DNA from 4 places in the Gordonia sp. CPCC 205333 genome. Region 3 is predicted to be linked to each of the others. Evidence: riboswitches for the same ligand, from Rfam matches in the RefSeq annotation. Region 3 holds a riboswitch; each other region holds the start of a gene.
What was found. Region 3 has a riboswitch for S-adenosylmethionine ahead of AAFP29_RS15420 (bifunctional o-acetylhomoserine/o-acetylserine sulfhydrylase). Riboswitches for the same ligand answer to the same signal wherever they lie in the genome.
Positions count from the first base shown of each region.

Region 1: it holds a riboswitch for S-adenosylmethionine, as region 3 does, so the genes downstream of both, AAFP29_RS02060 (aminotransferase class V-fold PLP-dependent enzyme) here and AAFP29_RS15420 (bifunctional o-acetylhomoserine/o-acetylserine sulfhydrylase) in region 3, are expected to answer to the same signal.
Region 2: it holds a riboswitch for S-adenosylmethionine, as region 3 does, so the genes downstream of both, AAFP29_RS02610 (2OG-Fe(II) oxygenase) here and AAFP29_RS15420 (bifunctional o-acetylhomoserine/o-acetylserine sulfhydrylase) in region 3, are expected to answer to the same signal.
Region 4: it holds a riboswitch for S-adenosylmethionine, as region 3 does, so the genes downstream of both, AAFP29_RS02460 (hypothetical protein) here and AAFP29_RS15420 (bifunctional o-acetylhomoserine/o-acetylserine sulfhydrylase) in region 3, are expected to answer to the same signal.

Region 1 is NZ_JBCLVI010000001.1:433,832-438,617, forward strand. Features, by position in the region: gene AAFP29_RS02045 (acyl-CoA thioesterase) at 1-114, shown strand, start outside; gene AAFP29_RS02050 (hypothetical protein) at 401-619, shown strand; gene AAFP29_RS02055 (acyl-ACP thioesterase domain-containing protein) at 707-1,486, shown strand; SAM riboswitch class IV at 1,616-1,729, shown strand; gene AAFP29_RS02060 (aminotransferase class V-fold PLP-dependent enzyme) at 1,771-3,090, shown strand; gene AAFP29_RS02065 (GlsB/YeaQ/YmgE family stress response membrane protein) at 3,097-3,381, opposite strand; gene AAFP29_RS02070 (DUF2382 domain-containing protein) at 3,486-4,247, opposite strand; gene AAFP29_RS02075 (winged helix-turn-helix transcriptional regulator) at 4,646-4,786, shown strand, end outside.
Region 2 is NZ_JBCLVI010000001.1:549,367-554,152, forward strand. Features, by position in the region: gene AAFP29_RS02595 (acyl-CoA dehydrogenase family protein) at 1-227, shown strand, start outside; gene AAFP29_RS02600 (SDR family oxidoreductase) at 224-1,027, shown strand; gene AAFP29_RS02605 (acetyl-CoA C-acetyltransferase) at 1,055-2,212, shown strand; SAM riboswitch class I at 2,335-2,422, shown strand; gene AAFP29_RS02610 (2OG-Fe(II) oxygenase) at 2,581-3,441, shown strand; gene AAFP29_RS02615 (tRNA-dependent cyclodipeptide synthase) at 3,441-4,127, shown strand; gene AAFP29_RS02620 (MFS transporter) at 4,124-4,786, shown strand, end outside.
Region 3 is NZ_JBCLVI010000004.1:189,822-194,607, reverse strand. Features, by position in the region: gene metX (homoserine O-acetyltransferase MetX) at 1-290, opposite strand, end outside; gene AAFP29_RS15420 (bifunctional o-acetylhomoserine/o-acetylserine sulfhydrylase) at 334-1,659, opposite strand; SAM riboswitch class IV at 1,721-1,851, opposite strand; gene AAFP29_RS15415 (hypothetical protein) at 2,035-2,802, shown strand; gene AAFP29_RS15410 (acyl-CoA thioesterase) at 2,823-3,788, opposite strand; gene AAFP29_RS15405 (MgtC/SapB family protein) at 3,914-4,624, opposite strand.
Region 4 is NZ_JBCLVI010000001.1:520,282-525,067, forward strand. Features, by position in the region: gene AAFP29_RS02445 (rhodanese-like domain-containing protein) at 1-52, shown strand, start outside; gene AAFP29_RS02450 (O-succinylhomoserine sulfhydrylase) at 96-1,301, shown strand; gene AAFP29_RS02455 (isochorismate synthase) at 1,286-2,401, opposite strand; SAM riboswitch class IV at 2,496-2,635, shown strand; gene AAFP29_RS02460 (hypothetical protein) at 2,682-3,209, shown strand; gene AAFP29_RS02465 (hypothetical protein) at 3,206-3,643, shown strand; gene AAFP29_RS02470 (hypothetical protein) at 3,780-4,430, opposite strand; gene AAFP29_RS02475 (MarR family winged helix-turn-helix transcriptional regulator) at 4,681-4,786, shown strand, end outside.

The DNA.
Region 1 (4,786 bases), on a different contig from region 3:
GACATCACTCCGGTGACCACCGCCGGTGCGCGGGGGTTGGTACGCGGCGCGATTGTCGCCAATGATGGCGAGTTGATCGCATCGACGAGCCAGGAAGCCTTGTGGCGTGGGTAGTTTCGGTTCGCGGTTGATTGTTGTGGCCCCACCGTCCGGGATCGGGTTATCTGTCAATGGGGGTGGCAGGGCGGTATCTGGGGGAATATCGATCGAAATAGCGGGGTTCGGTCAGTCCTCGCGAGTCCGCGTGGTTGCCATCAGCTAACGGCCGCGTTGCGATAGCGAATTATCAGGTAGCCGTCGACGACGAGGGCCTACGTTGGAGCGGCCGATGTTTGATCGACGCCTAACCGGGGAATACGTATGACATCGATTGGATGTGTACCCGAGACGGAGGCATGAGATGCGGCGTGGTGGCGGAATACTAAGCTTCCTCATTGTGGTCTGGTTGCTGATCGGTCTGCTGGCCGCATTTCAGCGGGACTACTTCAGTAACGCTCAAACCAACTGCGCCACTGCGGGAACGATCGCGCTCACCGTTGTCGCAGGCCCGCTGAACTACTTCGGAGTCAATCCGAAGGTCACCGATTGCGACGTCAAACTGCCCGAACCGAGTCAGTAACGGCGGCGGGCCGACGCGCCCGGCAGGATTGTTCACAGACCAGATTCCGGCGTCGCCGTAGACACATCGGTGTGGAAGACTCTTGACGTGATTGGTGAGCCTTTACCCCGACGCATCAGCGATCCGCAACGACGTCGAGAGTTGCTGGACAGCGGCGCGATCTTTACCGCACAGCGGACCGTGCGAGGGGACGCCGTCAGCCAGGATCATCGGCTCAAATTCGACGGTGTCGCCCGTTATCTGCAAGACGCGGGTCAAGACCACCTGCTTCATATCCGACATGACGAGATCCATCCGCACTGGGTTGTGCGCCGAACGGTGATCGAGATCCTTGCCGGTGGCGAACAGCCGGACGTGCTCGACATCGAGCGGTGGGGGTCGAAGATCGGTTCGCGGTGGTGCAATGTGCGGATCGACCTCGACGGGCATCGCGGGACACGGGTCGAGACCGAGGCGTTCTGGATCAACTTCAACGTCGAGACCGTCACGCCGTCGGCGTTGAGTGACAGTTTCGTCAACACCGTCGGCTCCGCAGCGGAGCCGGGAGTGCTCCGATGGAAGAAGTGGCTCGATCCCGCCCCGCATGTCGATGCGTTCGAGGTGCCGTTCCTGCTGCGCGCTGCCGACCTCGACATCATTCAGCACGTCAACAACGCCGTGTACTGGACCGCGTTGGAAGAGGTGCTCGCGACACAACCCGATCTCCGCGAACGACTTCCGATGCGCGGCGTCGTCGAACATAACTCACCGTTGCAGATCGAAGACGCGCCTCAGTTGCTCGCTTACCGCGCCGGGCAGACGCTCTACGCTTGGCTGGTGGCAGGTGACCGCACGGCCGCCGCGATGAGCGTGGAATCCCTTCCTTGACCAGGTCCGTATAAAAGCGTGCCACTGATCGGGCCGGCTCCGTCCTTCGCATGACATTCGGCGGCGATCTGTTTCGTTCGTCAGACACGGGGTTGACAAGTGGGCACGCGGTCTGCCAACCTCGGCAAAGGTCATGAGTACCAGCGTCAAGCCCCGGCTTGCTGGTCGGCAACCCTCCACCGCGGCGGGGTGCTCCGGGTGACGACCGGGCTGTCGTCCGATTGGGCGCGGCAAGCGCGGACTTCGACTGTCGTACCCGAGGTCCCTGACCGAAGGGTTACTTGATGACCGCTACTCTCGATCGCCCATGTGCCCCCATTGCTCGGGTCTCCGGGTGTGATCTCTCAGTTCCGCTGGTACAAGGCGGATCTCGCGTCTACGCCAATTTCGACTACGCGGCCAGCGCCCCGGCGCTGGCGCAGGTGACCGATCGGGTGGCCGAACTGCTGCCCTTCTACGCGAGTGTGCATCGCGGGGCTGGCTACGCCTCGAGGGTGTCGACTGACTGCTATGAGTCGGCCCGAGGCTCGGTTGCCCGATTCGTGAACTGCGCCGACGATCAGACTGTCGTATTCACCCGGAACACAACCGATTCCCTGAATCTCTTGGCCGCCTGCGTGCCGGGCGACACGGTGGTGCTCGACGTGGAGCACCACGCAAACTTCTTGCCGTGGCGTCACCGAGGGCGGCGCGTGGTAACTACCGCGGAGTCAATCGAGACGACGATAGATCGTCTCGCCGACGAGTTGAGGGCCAAACCTGCTGCGCTGCTAGCCATTACCGGGGCATCGAATGTGACTGGCGAAGTGTTGCCACTGAAAAGGCTGGCAACGCTGGCGCATCGCTTCGGCGCCCGGATCTTGGTCGACGCCGCGCAGCTGGCGCCTCATCGACGAATTGATCTGTGCGCCAGCGGAATCGACTACCTGGCCTTCTCCGGTCACAAGCTCTACGCACCATTCGGTGCGGGGGTGCTGATCGGGCGACGGGACTGGCTCGACGCCGCCGAACCTTACCTCGCCGGCGGCGGTGCCGTACGAGAAGTGACTGTCGCCAACGTCGAATGGGCACCTTCTCCGCAGCGGCACGAGGCCGGCTCGCCGAATGTGCTTGGCGCGGTGGCACTTGCGGCCGCCTGCGATGCAATCGGATCGCTCGACGAGGCCACAGTCCGGGAGCAGGAGTCGTATCTCACCGAGCGACTTCGAGCCGGCCTTGAAGGCATTGCCGGGGTGCGGTTTCTGCGTATCTGGTCAGACAGCGCCGACGGCGTCGGGATCGTGGCGTTCACCCTCGCGGGTTTCGAACCTGGCCACGTCGCGGCATACTTGTCGGCCGAATACGGCATCGGCGTACGGGACGGACGATTCTGTGCACATCCGCTTCTCGCGCGTCTCGGTGTCGACGACGGCGCGCTTCGGGCCAGCGTCGGACTGGGAACTTCGGTGGTCGATGTCGATCGATTGATCGCCGCAGTGGCGGCTCTAGTCGAGTCGGGGCCCGGTTGGGACTATCGATCCGACGAAGGGCAGTGGAATCCGGTTCCGGAGACGCGCGAGCGACTGACGGGCCACGGAGCCGCCGGCTCGCCCTGTGGCTGGTAAGCGGACCTACCGGCCCGCTCGCTTGAGCTGCCGACCACCCGATATGCGCACATAGATGCCGATGAGGATGATCGCGATGACTATCCCGACGATGAACGGGATGACCTCCCAGCCACCGTTCGAGTTCTTATAGCCAAGCTGGTAGGTGAGCCAAGATCCAAGAAATGATCCGGCCGCCCCCAATACGATCGTCATGATGAGCCCGATTTTCTGATCACCTGGCATTATCAACCGGGCTAGCCCGCCGATAATGAGGCCGATAACAATCGCGCTGATTATGGTCCAGATCATGGCTATTCCATTCTATATTAGGTAATAGTTATGGGGATTGGTTGGCATCAACGCGGGGTATGCCCGCGGCATCGATTCTGATACCGCGGGCAATCCAGCGTCGGCTACTTGGTGTCGACGCCTTCGGTTTCGATACGTTCCTTGCGGACCGTGCCGGAAACTGATTCCTTGTCGGTTACCTCGTCGACCGCCAGGCCGACACGTTCGACGGGCACGGTCTTCTTTTCGGCGACGACCTGTTCTTCGTGGAGGGTGACTTCGGTCTCGGCTTCGCCGATCTCACCAACCGGCACGTCGGAGTTGACCGGTTCGCGGACTACGCGAACCTCTTCATGGGTCACCGGCACGGTCACGGACTGTTCCTCGGTAACTACATACTTATGCAGGCGGGCCTTGCCCGTTGCGACCTTCTCGGTGCCCACATTCAACTGTTCTTCGGACCGCACTAGACTTTCACCCGCAGCATCTTCGCTGGTGACGCCCGTTCTGGTAGGTGTCGGCCGCTCGTCTTGCGAGCGGCCGTTGTGCTCGCCGTAGTTATCCCAACCCGACGACTTTTCGGTCAATCCGTAGTGATCGAGCAACTCTTTGCCCTGCTGGGTCGAAATTCCGTCGGCTGCGTCCAGATGTGGGGCGCTCTTGATTTTATCCTTGGTCGTGACGACGTCAACGCGATCACCTTGGTGCTTCGCACCGGCAAGCGGGACCAGCGAGGATGATCCGAACCACCCGGTTTTGACTGCGATCCAGGTGGGAAGGCTATTGCGGTCGTCAATATATACCTGCTCGACCTTGCCGACCTTTTCGCCAGCATTGTCATAAACGGTCGAGTGGGCAACGGCGTCTAGTTCGGGTGTACGAGTCATAATCAGTCTTCACCTTTCGACGCGAATATTTGGCTTCTGGGAAGTGCGGATTCGCTATCCGCACTCATTAGCGAGTAAACGCACGACGTCATGGACATGCAACCCTGCGATATCGGACACAGTGGACATAGCGGACGCCGTATAACGTGCAGGCTAAGCGCCCCAATATGGATCTACCGACGAAATGCGATCTGGTGTCGCGCAGAGATATTCAGACTTATCCGAGTCGATATTGGCCTAATGCTCACGACGATGCGAACGTCTATGGGGGTGAATTATTACGATCGAATAACGATGGGGCCGGAGGTTGTCGACGCCCTGACCTCGCGATGGCCGTCAACGGCGGTTTCATCCGGTTGCGACCGAATGAAGCAGGTCACAGGCGTACGCTCGCGAACGTGCCACGGACCTCATTTACCGAGATGAACTGCTCGGTCGCGCAGTGTGCTCACATCATCGGTGAGCGGTGGAGCGTCCTGCTGATCCGTGACGCCATGATGGGCATCACGCGCTTCGAGGACTTTCGATCCAGGACAGGG
Region 2 (4,786 bases), on a different contig from region 3:
GACAGTTGGCGATCGACGTTGTCGGAGCGCCGTCGCTGATCGGCCCGAGCGAAACCACCGAGGGACAGCCGAACGATATCTACGCGCCGGGCACCGTCGAACTGGACGAATGGCAGCGCCTTCTGCTGTTCACCCGTGCCGACACCATCTACGGCGGCTCAAACGAGGTGCAGCGCAACATTATCGCCGAGCGAGTGCTCGGCTTACCGAGAGAGGCTCGTGCATGACCCCCGTTTCGCCGCTCGCGCGGATTCCTGACGAAGTCGCCGGACACAACCTGCTCGCGGGCAAGAAAGTTGTGGTCACCGCTGCCGCGGGCACCGGGATCGGGTTCGCCTCGGCCCGCCGCGTGCTCCTGGAGGGTGGCGAGGTGGTGGTCTCGGACTTCCACGAACGTCGCCTGAACGAGACCGTCGAGAAACTGACCGTCGAGTTCCCGGAGCAGAAGGTGTCGGCGATCGTGTGTGATGTCTCGAGTACGGCGCAGGTGGATGCGCTGATCGACGGTGCCGCAAGCGAACTCGGTCGGATCGACGTGTTGGTCAACAACGCCGGGCTTGGCGGTGAGACACCAGTCGTCGACATGACCGACGAGCAGTGGGATCGCGTCATCGACATCACCCTCAACAGCACATTCCGCGCCACCCGCGCCGCGCTGCGATATTTCCGCGATGCGGGGCACGGCGGTGTGCTGGTGAACAACGCCTCGGTCCTGGGCTGGCGGGCGCAGCACAGCCAATCCCATTACGCCGCAGCGAAAGCCGGTGTGATGGCACTTACACGATGTTCGGCGATCGAAGCCGCCGAGTTCGGCGTCCGAATCAACGCCGTCGCACCGTCTATCGCCCGGCATCCGTTTCTGGCGAAAGTCACCAGCGACGAACTTCTCGACGAACTCGCGTCGCGCGAAGCATACGGTCGTGCGGCGGAGGTCTGGGAGATCGCCGCCACCATCGCGATGCTCGCCAGCGACTACACAACCTACCTCACCGGCGAGATCGTCTCGATCTCTTCCCAGCGCGCCTGACCGCCGAAATATCAAGGGAGTCAACATATGTCCACCCCACAGGCCTATATCGTCGATGCCGTGCGCACCCCGGTCGGCAAACGTAACGGCTCGCTGGCCAAAGTTCACTCAGCCGATCTCGGCGCGCATGTCATCAACGCGATCCTGGACCGCACCGGCATTGACCCCAACGTGGTCGATGACGTGGTCTTCGGGTGTGTGGACACCGTCGGGCCGCAGGCGGGAAATATCGCCCGCACGGCGTGGTTGACCGCCGGGCAGCCGCTCGGCGTACCCGGCACGACGGTGGACCGGCAATGCGGATCATCGCAGCAGGCAATACATTTCGCAGCGCAGGGCGTGATGAGTGGAACGCAGGACGTCGTGTTGGCCGGTGGTGTGCAGAATATGAGCGCAATCCCCATCTCGCAGGCCATGATTGCCGGGCAAGAGCTCGGATTTACCACTCCCACAGCCGAATCCCCAGGCTGGCGCGCGCGCTTCGGCGATACCGAGATCTCTCAGTTCGTCGGCGCCGACATGATGGCGAAGCGGTGGGATATTTCCCGGCCGGATATGGAAGCGTGGGCGCTGCAGTCGCATCAGCGAGCCAAGGCCGCCATCGCGGCCGGGCGTTTCGACAAAGAGTATGTGCCGCTTGGTGATTGCGTCGTCGACGAATGCCCGCGGGAGACCTCGCTGGAGAAGATGGCGTCGTTAAATGTGCTCGCCGAAGGATCGTCGCTGACCGCCGCAGTGGCATCGCAGATCTGTGACGGAGCGTCGGCGACGCTGGTCGTGTCCGAGCGCGCGCTCAAGGAATACGGGTTGACTCCTCGGGCGCGGATCCACCACCTCTCGGTGCGCGGAGATGATCCGGTGATGATGCTTTCGGCTCCTATTCCGGCGACCAAGTACGCGCTAGAGAAGACCGGCCTGAGCATCCACGACATCGACGTCGTGGAGATCAACGAGGCATTCGCGCCGGTTGTTCTCGCGTGGCTCAAGGAGACCGGCGCCGATCCGGCCACAGTCAACCCGAATGGCGGCGGTATCGCATTGGGCCACCCGCTGGGTGCAACCGGCGCAAAACTGTTCGCGACCCTGCTCAACGAATTGGAGCGCACCGAAGGCCGCTACGGCCTGCAGACGATGTGCGAGGGCGGCGGCACCGCGAATGTGACGATTGTCGAACGGCTTGGGTAGTCGGGGTACCACTCGATAGTTTTGGGCGCTAAGAGTTTTACTTCTGACCGGCAGCGATGCGGTGACAGTCCCGTTCGCGGGATTGTGCGCTTTGCGGGACCGGCTTATCTTTCGTTTCGTACAGATCATCACGAGCGGCCGAGAGACTGGCTCTTTGACGCCGCAGCAACCGTGGGCAACCACAAGGTGCTAATGCCAGACCGATGAACGAATCGCGAACTTCGACCATGTCTTGGGGGAGATCGGCGGCTCGACGTCTGTTTGTCGTGTCTTGCTGGGCGTTCGTGATCGTTTCCTGTGCGACCCGCGTCACCGCGCGGGGTCCATTGCCATTTGAAGCGGCCCAGCCCGGCCGCGGGAGGAAGACGATGACAACGACCTTGACCGAGACCACGTCCACCGCTTCGCCAGCTGATTACCTTGCGTCTGATTCCCCGGCGTCGAGAAGTGCGAGCGGACTGATCGTCGGCACGACCGTCGACGAATTCTCGGCGGACCATCTGCTCCAGCTACTGAAAGGCGACGTATTCGCGGTCCGTGTCGCAGGTGCGGCAACCGGGGTCGCTCTGCAAGGGCTTCGCGACCGGTTCGTCGGACGTGACGATCACGGTCCGCTCGCGACGGACCCACAATTCCGGCGGATCGGCCAGGCCTTCTCCGAGGTCGGGGTCGATGGGCAGGAAAACTACTTCGACGAGGCCGCGCATCATCGCGGCCGACTACGGGAACTCGCCGCTCCGTACCAGTACCCGGCCGACACTCTGCGCATCCTGCTCGACGAAGCCTGGCCGACCGGTGCCACCCTGCTGACCTCGGAGAGTCGGAAATTCTTCGCTGGCGTCGTGCGATACCAGCAGGCCGGTGTTGACCTGGAGCCGCATACCGACAATGTGAGGCGAAACCTCCCCGAAAACGACCTCGATATCCGCAGGCAGTTGTCGGTGAATGTCTACCTCGACGTTCCCGACAGCGGCGGCGAACTCGAGATCTGGGATGTCTACCCAACCGAGGACGAGTACCAAGAATTGTCCGGCGAACGAGTTTGGGGAGTGAACCGCGACGCGGTTGGCGATCCCGTACTCACCATTCGCCCCGAGGTGGGCGAGGCGATCTTCATCGACCCGCGCCGCGTACATGCGGTCGCGCCGTCGCATGATCGACCGCGCGTGACCATCGGCCTGTTCATCGGCGTCCGAAACCAGGATCAGGCACTGGCGGTGTGGAGCTGATGACACTCACACTTGCCGCACCCGTCGGCTCGGTCTCCCACAAGGCAGCCTTCGACCTCAAGGGCTTTCAATACGACTACACCGATCGCTCGACGATCCTGCTGGTCAGCGTCGGTGCCGACTATCACGAGGGCGAGAAACTGGGTGCGACCATCGACCTGCTGAACCGCAGTGGATTCGCCCGCGTGACCGTCGCCGTCGCCGACACCCTGCAACGGCACAACGTTGACGCGACACCCGCGCGGGCCTATCAGCAGACTCGACGTCGGGGTGACCAATGGCTTGCGCGAAATCAACCGCTACTGGACCTGTTGACCGCCGACGTCGACGTTCTCCGGTGGGATGACGCGCTAAGCGACCCGAATTATCCGCGTGCACTCGACGAAATCCGCACGGTGTACCGGACCAACCGGGAGTACGCGGGGGCGATCGAATCCACCATCGATCGCTTCGTAGCCCGTCGCGGCGAGAACCTGCCCGATGTCGACCGGATTCGGAACGGTTGCCGCACTTACCTTCTCGAGGAAGTGCCGATCATCCAGCCGCTGTGGGCGCGGCAGGGTTACGACTTCGTCGTCTACCCACAGCAGATCTCGAACGCGATGCAGGCCACCCGCGATCTGTTTGTCACTGACGGCGCCGCGTGGCTCCCGCTGCGTTTCAAGAAACGGAAGTCGGCGAAGTGACCACGGTGGCTCCGACGAAGCGTCGGACCGCTGGTTTCATCGGCCTGGCGACAGCGTCCTTCCTCGGCTGTATCGACCTGACTATCGTCTCGACCGCGTTGCCGACCATCACGCGAGAACTGCACACCTCGATCGGGGTCTCCCAACTCGTACTCAGCGGCTTCCTCACCGCGCTCGCGATGTTCATGGTCACCGCCGGCCGGCTCGGCGATCAGAAGGGGCGGCGTCCGGTACTGCTCGCCGGTCTCGGATTGTTCGTCGTCGCGTCGATCGGAGCTGGTCTCGCGCCGACCATCGGCGCTCTGATCGCCGCCCGATTCGTCCAGGGAGCGGCGTGTGCCGTTCTCTATACCGGAACTTCGACGCTGGTGGAGCAGCTATTTCCGGAGGGAGAGCGGGGTCGGGCGGTCGGCTGGCTGTACGCCGTCAACGGCGTCGGCCTGGCCATCGGCCCAGTCCTCGGCGGACTGCTGGTCCCGACCTTCGGCTGGCCGTCAGTGTTCTGGATCAACGTGCCGTTCGGTCTCATCGCGCTCGCCTTGATCATCGCGGCCGTCCCGTCGCCGCCACCCAGCCCGAAGGTCGGCCTAGACATACCCGGCCAGGTGTTCTTGGCCCTTGCCGTCGCAGCGACCGTCGCGGTCCTGTCCCTCCCGGCA
Region 3 (4,786 bases):
GACCCGATCAGCCCATCCCACCAGCCGGCCATCGGAAAGCTGTCATCGGCCGGGCCGGTGACGTGGGAATTTCCGGTCAGTGCATGCAGGGCCAGCACCACGTTGTCCCGAGACGGCGACAATGCGCCCCAGCGCTGAAACGCCAGGGTCACATCGTCGAGCGTCGCTCCGTTGTCGAGCGCGATCGACCCGACCCCGATGCTGTGCAAGACGGCGTCTGCTGACGTCTCCCAGTCATCGAAAGTGTTGTGCCCCAAGGGGGCAGCGGGTAGGTCGATACTCACGGACAGCGGTGGTCTTCCTCGGTAGAACTATGGTGGCGGCTGCCGGACACTACGCGGTAGCGGCGAATCCCTGTTCGAGATCGGCGATGATGTCGTCGATGCCCTCGATCCCGACAGCTAGTCGCACCAGGCCGGGGGTAACGCCTGCGGCGAGCTGCTCCTCCGGGGTGAGCTGACTGTGCGTGGTCGATGCCGGGTGGATCACCAGCGAGCGCACGTCGCCAATGTTGGCGACATGGCTGTGCAAGGTCAGCGCATCGACGAACTTCTTGCCCGCGTCAACGCCGCCGGACAGCTCGAAGCTGATGACTGCGCCAATCCCCTTGGGGGCCAGTTGCTTTGCGAGTTCGTAGTACTTCGACGATTCGAGACCGGCGTAGTTGACGCTCTCCACCTGGTCGTGCCCGGTAAGGAAAGCCGCGACCTTCTCGGTGTTCGCTACATGACGCTCGACGCGCAGGCTCAGCGTCTCCAAACCTTGCGCAAGCAAGAACGCGTTGAATGGCGAGATAGCAGCACCGGTGTCGCGCAACAACTGCACGCGAGCCTTGAGGGCGTAGGCGGGCGCACCGAGGTCAGCGAACACGACGCCGTGGTAGCTCGGGTCCGGTGTGGTGAAGCCGGGGAACAAGTCGACACCGTCACGCTGGACCCGCCAGTCGAAAGTGCCGCTGTCGATGATCACGCCGCCGATTGCAGTGCCGTGGCCGCCGATGTACTTGGTGGCCGAATGCACGACGATGTCGGCGCCATGAGCGATCGGATTGAGCAGGTATGGCGTGGCGACGGTGTTGTCGATGATCAGCGGGACACCGTTGCGGTGCGCGACCTCGGCAACGACCGGGATATTGAGCACCTCGATATTGGGGTTGGAGATCGACTCGCCGTAGAAGGCGCGAGTGTTCGGGCGGACCGCGGCCTGCCACGACACGGGATCGTCGGGGTCGTCCACGAAGGACACCTCAATGCCGAACTTGGGCAAGGTGTAATGGAAGAGGTTGTAAGTGCCGCCGTACAGACGAGGGCTCGAGACGACGTGGCCGCCGGCTTCGACGATGTTCTGAATCGCGTAGGTCTCCGCGGCCTGCCCTGAGGCAACGAGCAGAGCTGCCACGCCGCCTTCGAGGGCGGCGAGGCGCTGCTCGACGGCGTCCTGTGTCGGATTCATGATGCGGGTGTAAATATTGCCGGGTTCGGCGAGACCGAAGAGATCCGCGGCGTGCTGGGTGTTGTTGAAGACGTATGAGGTGGTCTGGTAGATCGGCAGAGCGCGAGCGTTGGTGGCAGCATCGGCCGACTGTCCGACGTGGATCTGCTTCGTTTCGAAGCTCCAGTTGGCAGTCGTATCCACAGTGGTGTCAGGGGTGTCAGACATTTCGGTGAAGTCTCTTTCTCGGTCGGCGGGGTGTTACCCCGTTTGGAGGGTCCGACCTTCGGACCCGCGCTTGCCGCATGTCCCGCATCGTTGCCGATGAGTGACCTACAACCCGGTCATCACCCGGAGCACCCCACCGCGGAGGAGGGTTGCTGATCAGCCAGCCGGGGCTTGCCGCTGATGCTCATGACCTGGCGTCAAGGGTATAACACCGTTCGTCGCCGAACTGAACCCTCTCGATCACGGCGAGGAAAAATCGGGCGGCGAGGTGGCGACGCGACGGGTGCCCTCGGCGGGGTAGGGTGGCCGGTGAAGTAGCTGCCGTATCTGGTTCTGACGAGTATCCCGGTGGCGCAGATGTGCCCGGGAGGCTTGATGAATGTAGAAGGCTGTTGGTCAACGGTCATCTGTAATGCGTCCGAGCGTGCTGCGGTGGGATATCCCGGCCAGGAGTGGGCGTTGCAGTGCCGACTATCGTCCGGACACGACGGCAATCACGCGACTGACGGTGATCGTGGGGCCGCGCCAACTCGCCGTCGCTGGCTCGAGTGGACTGACTTCAGCGAATATCCGCATTCACTTCTGGAACGCGATCCGTGCCCGGTCCACGGGCGAACCGGCGCGGCCTGCGAGTTGTTCGTCGGTCACGGCGGACTGCATTTCTATGCGCCGATCCCATCGCGGACTGTCAACCAACAGCCCGCCCCCGCGCCGCAGGCGTCAGTAGCGCAGGCGTCTGCGCCACAGTCGACTCCGCCGCCGGTGGCACCGCAATCCACGACGCCGCCCGCCGCGTCGTCCGCCCCAGCCCCGACAGTGGCGGCGCGCGGACTCGACTATCGGGGTGGGCACCGGATGATCGACACCCCGCAGCCCAAGCCGGAGCCGCAAGCGCGGCCCGAGCGCGGACAGACGCCGGAACTGAACGGGGTCGAGTCGACCCGTGCCGAAACATTCGACCGGATAGACGCGACGATTCGCGAGAGCATGGAACTGCTTGCTGCTGATCGCCGCGCGATAAATACTCCGAATGCGTCGACCGATGTCAGGTCAGCCGACGCGGCTCTGATCAGTGACGCGTTGGTCGATGTCGCGGCAGCCTTCGAACGATTGGCACTGGCGTACCGATCCGCCGGGCGGTAGATCGCACGAGGCAGCCGATGTCACACCGACGCGACGCTATGCAATGGGCGGCGCGGCAGTTTGGCACGAAGTGCGACGAGGTCGCGTGCATGTCTTTCGAGTGCGATGTCCTCATCGGTAACTGGAATCCAGCGTCGAACCGCCGTCGCGTCACCGTCGGCATCGACGGCCGCGACAATCGTCAACGAATGCGCGCAGTCGCGCAGGACGCCCGTATGCGGATCACCGGCCCGCACATGTACGGAGATATGCATTGTTTGCTTTCCGGTGTGGATAAGTCTGGCATCGAGTTCGACGACATCGCCGATGTGAATCGGCGCGTAGAACCGGATGCCGCCGACGTAGGCGGATACGCACCGGCCGCCGCACCAGCGCGCCGCGGTGAGGTATGCGGACTCGTCCATCCACTCCATCACTCGCCCGCCGTGGGCGTTTCCGCCCCAGTTGACGTCGGTCGGTGCGGCCAGGAATCGGGTCTGGGACCGGGGTGCGGTCCCGGCGTCGGAATACGTCATCGTCGACATCGCGGATTCGATGCGCTTGCGAACTGGGATACGCGAGGTGGCGTATGCCTCGACGGCGCGGTCGGCGTCGTTGTCGGGTATCCATTGCCGAACGGGACGCGGACGATTGTCTTCGCCCATCGCGACGAAGATGACCAGGCAGTCGCTGGCGACGGTGAACACGCCCGTATACGGATCGGCCGACCGGACCGTGCAGGCGATATGCATGCTCGACGTTCCGGTGTGGACCAGCGACGCGGTGACTTCGACGATGTCGCCGGGTTCGATACCGCGGGTGAAGGTGATGTTGCCGACGTAGACGGTCACTGAATAGCCGCCCGACCATGCGGCCGCGCACGCATAGGCGGCCTTGTCGATCCAGGACAATAGCCGCCCGCCGCGGACCGCGCCGCCCAATGTCGTGGCATCGGTGGGGGAGGCGAGAAAGCGGAGCGTGATCTCGCGAGGCGGCGTAGCGGACATGGTGTTCTCCTGACGTGGGCAATGATCCAGCGATCATGGCCTGACCTCGAATCTCGCAGCCGTCCGGCACGTTGTTGTGAGAATGTCGCCATATTCCGTTTACATCTGGGCGGTTGGTGCTGAACTCAGTCGACCGCGGAGAGATCGACGACCGTCCACCGCACCGCGCTCACCGCTGGCGCCACGATGACGTCGGCGATTGCCGCTTCGATCTCACGATCGTTGCGTTCGTCGGCGAGTGCGGTCACGGTGATCCGGACGCCGTCGTCGTCGGGGAGATCGATGGCGGCGATTGATTGCACGGTGAGGTCGGGGCGAGAGATCGCGTCGAATACCAGTCGACGTATCGCGGCCTCGGAGTCGGTGGGGCAGCGGACTTCGAATTGGTACTCGGCCGGGTTGTCCTCACGGCTGTCCCGGTGCTGTCGGTCCATCGCCCGTCCGAGCGGGCGCAGCACCATGTTCGCCGCGATGATGGCGACCGCACCAGCCAGCGAAACCCAGATCATTCCGCCGCCCGCCAACGCGCCGACGGCGGCCGACGCCCACAAGGTCGCCGCGGTATTGAGGCCCGACACCGTGGATCCCTGCTTCATGATGACACCCGCTCCAAGGAAGCCGATACCCGAAACAACTTGTGCCGCAACGCGAGTGGGGTCGGCGTCGGGGCCGGTGAACGAATAGGCGCCCATCACCACAAATAGCGCCGCACCGAGACTAACCAATGCGTTGGTGCGTAGGCCGGCAGACCGGGACCGCCATTGACGCTCGAATCCGATGGTCGCGCCGAATAGCAATCCGCTGCCCACGCGTAGCGCGATATCCCAGGTAGTCATTGGTCGGTACCTCCGAGATCAAGATGCATTGGCGTCGGGACACGCTTAGGAATGTCACATGTGCCGTAGCCGGGTGAAAGGTGTTGGGGCATAGCGAAAGATCGTAAGAAGCGAACCTGCTTTGCCGGTCAGGTTGGGCCTCGATGATCGAGCTCCGGGGAT
Region 4 (4,786 bases), on a different contig from region 3:
CCGTGGGTCGGTCGGCTGGCGCGCCGCCAATCTGCCCTGGAGGCAGTCGTGACTTCTTGGCGGTCCCATATCGAGACTTCGCAAGGTAGGCAGTGGTGAGCATCTTCAACCAATTGCCCGACGGCGTGTCACCGGAAACCATCGGAGTCCGGGGTGGCCTGGCCCGCTCGAACTTCCACGAGACTTCCGAGGCGCTTTACCTCAACAGCGGCTATGTCTACGAGTCGGCCGAGGCGGCAGAACGCGCCTTCACCGGCGAAGACGAGCGGTTCGTCTACTCGCGGTACGGCAATCCGACCGTAGCGATGTTCCAGGAACGGTTACGCCTGCTCGACGGCGCTGAAGCATGTTTCGCCACCGCGAGTGGCATGGCAGCGGTCTTCGTAGCCTTGGGGGCGTTACTCAAGGCGGGCGATCGCCTCGTCGCCGCGCGCAGTCTCTTCGGCTCATGTTTCGTGGTGTGCAACGAGATCTTGCCGCGCTGGGGTGTCGAGACCGTCTTCGTCGACGGTGAGGATCTAGGGCAGTGGGAGCAGGCGCTTTCGGTGCCGACCACGGCGGTGTTCTTCGAGACACCGTCGAATCCGATGCAGACTCTCGTCGACGTAACCGCCGTCACCGATCTGGCTCATGCCGCCGGTGCGAAAGTGGTGTTGGACAACGTATTTGCCACCCCGTTGCTCCAACGCGGGCTGGACTTGGGCGCCGATGTCATCGTGTATTCGGGCACCAAACATATCGACGGCCAGGGTCGGGTGATGGGTGGCGCCATACTCGGTGAGCAGGAGTACATCGAGGGTCCGGTGCAGCAGCTGATGCGGCATACCGGTCCCGCGCTCAGTCCGTTCAACGCGTGGACCCTGGTCAAGGGATTGGAGACGATGCGGCTGCGAGTTGACGCCTCGGTGGCCTCCGCGCTGCGCGTCGCCGAATTCCTGGAGAATGATTCGCGGGTCCGTTGGGTGAAATACCCCTTCCTGCAATCACATCCGCAGTATGAATTGGCCAAGCGGCAGATGGCCGGCGGTGGCACCGTGATCACCTTTGAGCTCAATGATCGCGCCGGCGTACACGGTAAGGAGCGTGCGTTCGAAGTCCTCAACGGATTGCAGATCGTCGATATCTCCAATAATCTCGGCGACTCTAAATCGTTGATCACCCATCCGGCCACCACCACGCACCGCGCGATGGGTCCGGACGGTCGCGCGTCGATCGGTCTGACCGACGCCGCGGTCCGGTTGTCCGTTGGCCTCGAAGGCGTGGACGACCTATTGGGCGACCTCGATCACGCGTTGGGCTGAACGGCCCCTGCCGCGGGCGGCGCGCCCAGTGCCCGCAGGACAGTCCGTAGTTTCGCGCTGGTCTCATCGAGTTCGGCCTGTGGGTCGGATGCCGCCACGATGCCGCCACCGGCCCAGGTTCGGACGGTGACGCGGTCGGCTTCGAGTTGAAGGCATCGAATCGAAACCATCCACTCGCCGTCGCCATTCTCGTCGCACCAACCGACGGCGCCGGCGTAGAAGCCCCGTGGCTCTTCAAGTTTGGCGATGATCGCGGCGGCGATGTCCTTCGGGGTGCCGCCGACCGCTGGTGTCGGGGTTAACGCGAGCGCGAGATCCAGTGCCGTTGTATCTTCGTCCCGAAGTGTGCCGGAGATCGGTGTCGCCAAATGCCAGATCTCCTTAGTGGACAACAAGTCTGGCGTATAGGGTGCGTCGAGTTCGGAGCAGAATTCGGCGAGTGCGTCGCGTAGATAGTCGACGACGAACGCGTGTTCGGCTAGGTCTTTCGCTGACTTGAGCAGGGCCTGGCCTGCTGCCCGATCTACGGCCGGATCCTGTTGGCGCGGAGTCGATCCGGCGTACGGGTGGCAAGTTATCGTGCGGCCTTGCTTGCGTATCAACAACTCTGGTGATGAGCCGATAAACCAATGATCGGCGAACTCAGCGTCACCGCAGGCCGACAGGTCGACACCGAATGCGTTGCCATCGGGATTTCCGGCTGCGAAATTGGCGACCAGCTCGGTCGGGTCGAGTGGAGTTTCCGAGCGCAGGGTCACCGACCTGGCCAGAACGACTTTCTGTGCGTCGCCCGCGTCGATCATGTCGACGACGGCGGCGACTCGGTCGCGATGCACCTTCGGTTCCGGTGTCGCCGCGACGGTCGTGAACCTCCGGTCGACCGGCGCGATCGCGGATATCGAAGCATTGGTCCGCCGTACCGATCGCGGCGAGAACAGCGCCGCCGGCGCGGTGGGGTCGAAGCCGATGGCTCCGACGACGAGAACTCCGTCGCGCGCGGCCCTCGCGGCGTCGGCGGAATCGGGGAAGGCGCGGTCGATGCCGGCGGCGGTAATGCTGTGGTGAGGGCGAGATAATACAAAAGTGGAGATGTCGGACACGAGACAACCGTACAGAAGAAGTTTGGGTGCCCTTACATTCACGGTGATCGCAAATCTCGCGCACGAGGGAACAAGTGGGCATAGTGGCCAGCAAGGTCACGAGTACCAGCGATTCACCTTCGGGTGGAAATAGCCCCGGCTTGCTGGTCGGCAACCCTCCATGGCGAACAGCGCGACGATAAGTCGCAGCGGCGGGGTGCTCCGGGTGACGACCCGGCCAGGCGAATGCCACTAGGGGGCCGATCCCCTTCATTCGCACGGCAACCCTGGAGGAATATCGATGAGCACCGCAGTTCTGAACCGACCGACTATCGCGATCCCGGCCACGCGCACGCTGACCGGCGTGTACCGGGAATCGATTCGCACCGCCGTGCGGGGGCGTATCAACGATGTGGTGTTGGCGACCGCGAGTCGAGACGAAGCGCGTGCGGCCCTGGCCTTGATCGCCGCGGAGTTCGGACGTGTCGTGCACTGTGCGGCCGACAATCTCGGCAGCGTGGACGAGTTGACGTCGGAGCTGCGGGCCGGCGGAGTTTCCGCGGTGGTTATCACCGGTGCCGCTGACGTCGCCTCGATCATCGCGCTGACCAATCACGTCCACCGGTATGGTGCGCGGGTCGCAGTCGACGCGACTGAAATCATTGCGCGCCAACCATTTTCGACAGTTTCGCATGGTGTCGACTATGTGATCTGTGGCGCCGAAGCGCTACCCGTTGGACCGACGGGCGCAGTACTCATCGGCCGTGCCGACTGGCTGACCGATTCCGACTATGTGCGAACCGACGACGTGAAAGGACCACTCGCATGACCGCCACACTTACCGCCCCGGGCTCGAATGCGATCACCGTCGGGCGGCCACTATTACAGGTCGCATTGGCAGGCGACGATCTCGCGAACACCTTCGGCATTGTCGTGCGGCAGGCGAATTTGCGCGATGCCCAGCGTTCCCGTTCGGTGCTGCGCGCGGGTGTGCGCGACCAGGCCAATTACGTTGTCGCGCTGGAGGTGCAGGCTGCGATCGCGCCGCTCGCCGATTCGGCTCGTGCGTCGGTGGGGGTTGCTACCGGTGAGGAAGAGACTGTTCGTTACGTCGGGACTGTGCACGGTCTGTACACACTTATTCGAGATATCTACGCGGCAGAGGTCGCGGATGCGGTCATCATCACTCCGATCGACGGTTCGCCGACCGCCGCACGGGTGCGTGAGCAGGTCTTACCACTGTTCGCGAAGGCCGCGGCCTAGCAACGTATCGCCACAGAGTCGCCTCGGAGTCCACTCCGGGGCGGCTTTGGTGTGTTCTGCATCTCGTGCGGCCAGCAACCCTAATACGCCAGCGGGTTACGACCTCGTTGCAACAATAGGACTTTCGCCGCGCCGTTCAGTCGGTGATCCGCATGTTGGTTCGGAAGTGGTAACTGCTCTTCCTCATTGGAGTAGCTGAGATCCCGATACGCACGGGGTCGGCCGCGCCATTCCGTCGAAGAGTGTTGACATCCTCCCAGATCGGCCAGAAGAATGTCTTCTTCTCGGCGGGCTGGATCTGGACCGGAAACCGGTAGCACCGCACGTCGGTGCTGCCGTCCTTGCAGTCTGGAGTGGCGAAGCTCCGGCTGTAGATCCACAGCCCAACTTCATTCGTGTGGGGGCTCGACATTATTCCGATGTCGTTCAAGATCAGTGGGACGTTCGACGTATTGATGACCTGAATGCCAAGCCAGAAGTACCAACTCCTGATCTGCGACTGTCGCCAAACCGCGGGCGCACGGTTCTTCGGGTTCAAATGCAGCCGCGTCGTCTTCGATGACAACCCTTGCGAAGGGTAGTTGTCCTTCACGAACGCGCTAATCGTGAAGTTGGTGTATCGCTGATCCTCGGCCACCCTCAGCGCCGAAGACGCGATCCGATTCGCCTCGTCCGCTCGCTCCTTGCCCATGTACAACGAGACCCCCGACACGACCAACGCCGCGACTGCCACGACTGTCGCAATAACGATTGCGGTCACCTCGACCTTGCGATGCGTATCCGCCATTTCGCCTCCCGAATAGAAAGTCAGACTAACCCGGACACAAGGCCTGCCGCATACAGCACACTATCGTTACCCAAGCGAACCAAAAGCCAACGCGCCCAACGGGATCGATACGGCGATCGCGACCCGCTATCGCCGCTTTGGTGTGTTCTGGGCGCATTGTCGCAGTTGTATACATCACAATCTCGGCGCATACTTGCGGTCGCCAACTAGTTGGGGGCCGCAAGTAACTACGCGCCGAGGAGAATGTCGGGTGGAAGACCTGGACGATGCGACCATCGACGACCTCTTCGGCGTTCTCTCCAAATACGTGCGCCTACGCGAACGCGCGGCACATCTGACCGTCCGCACCGCCGACG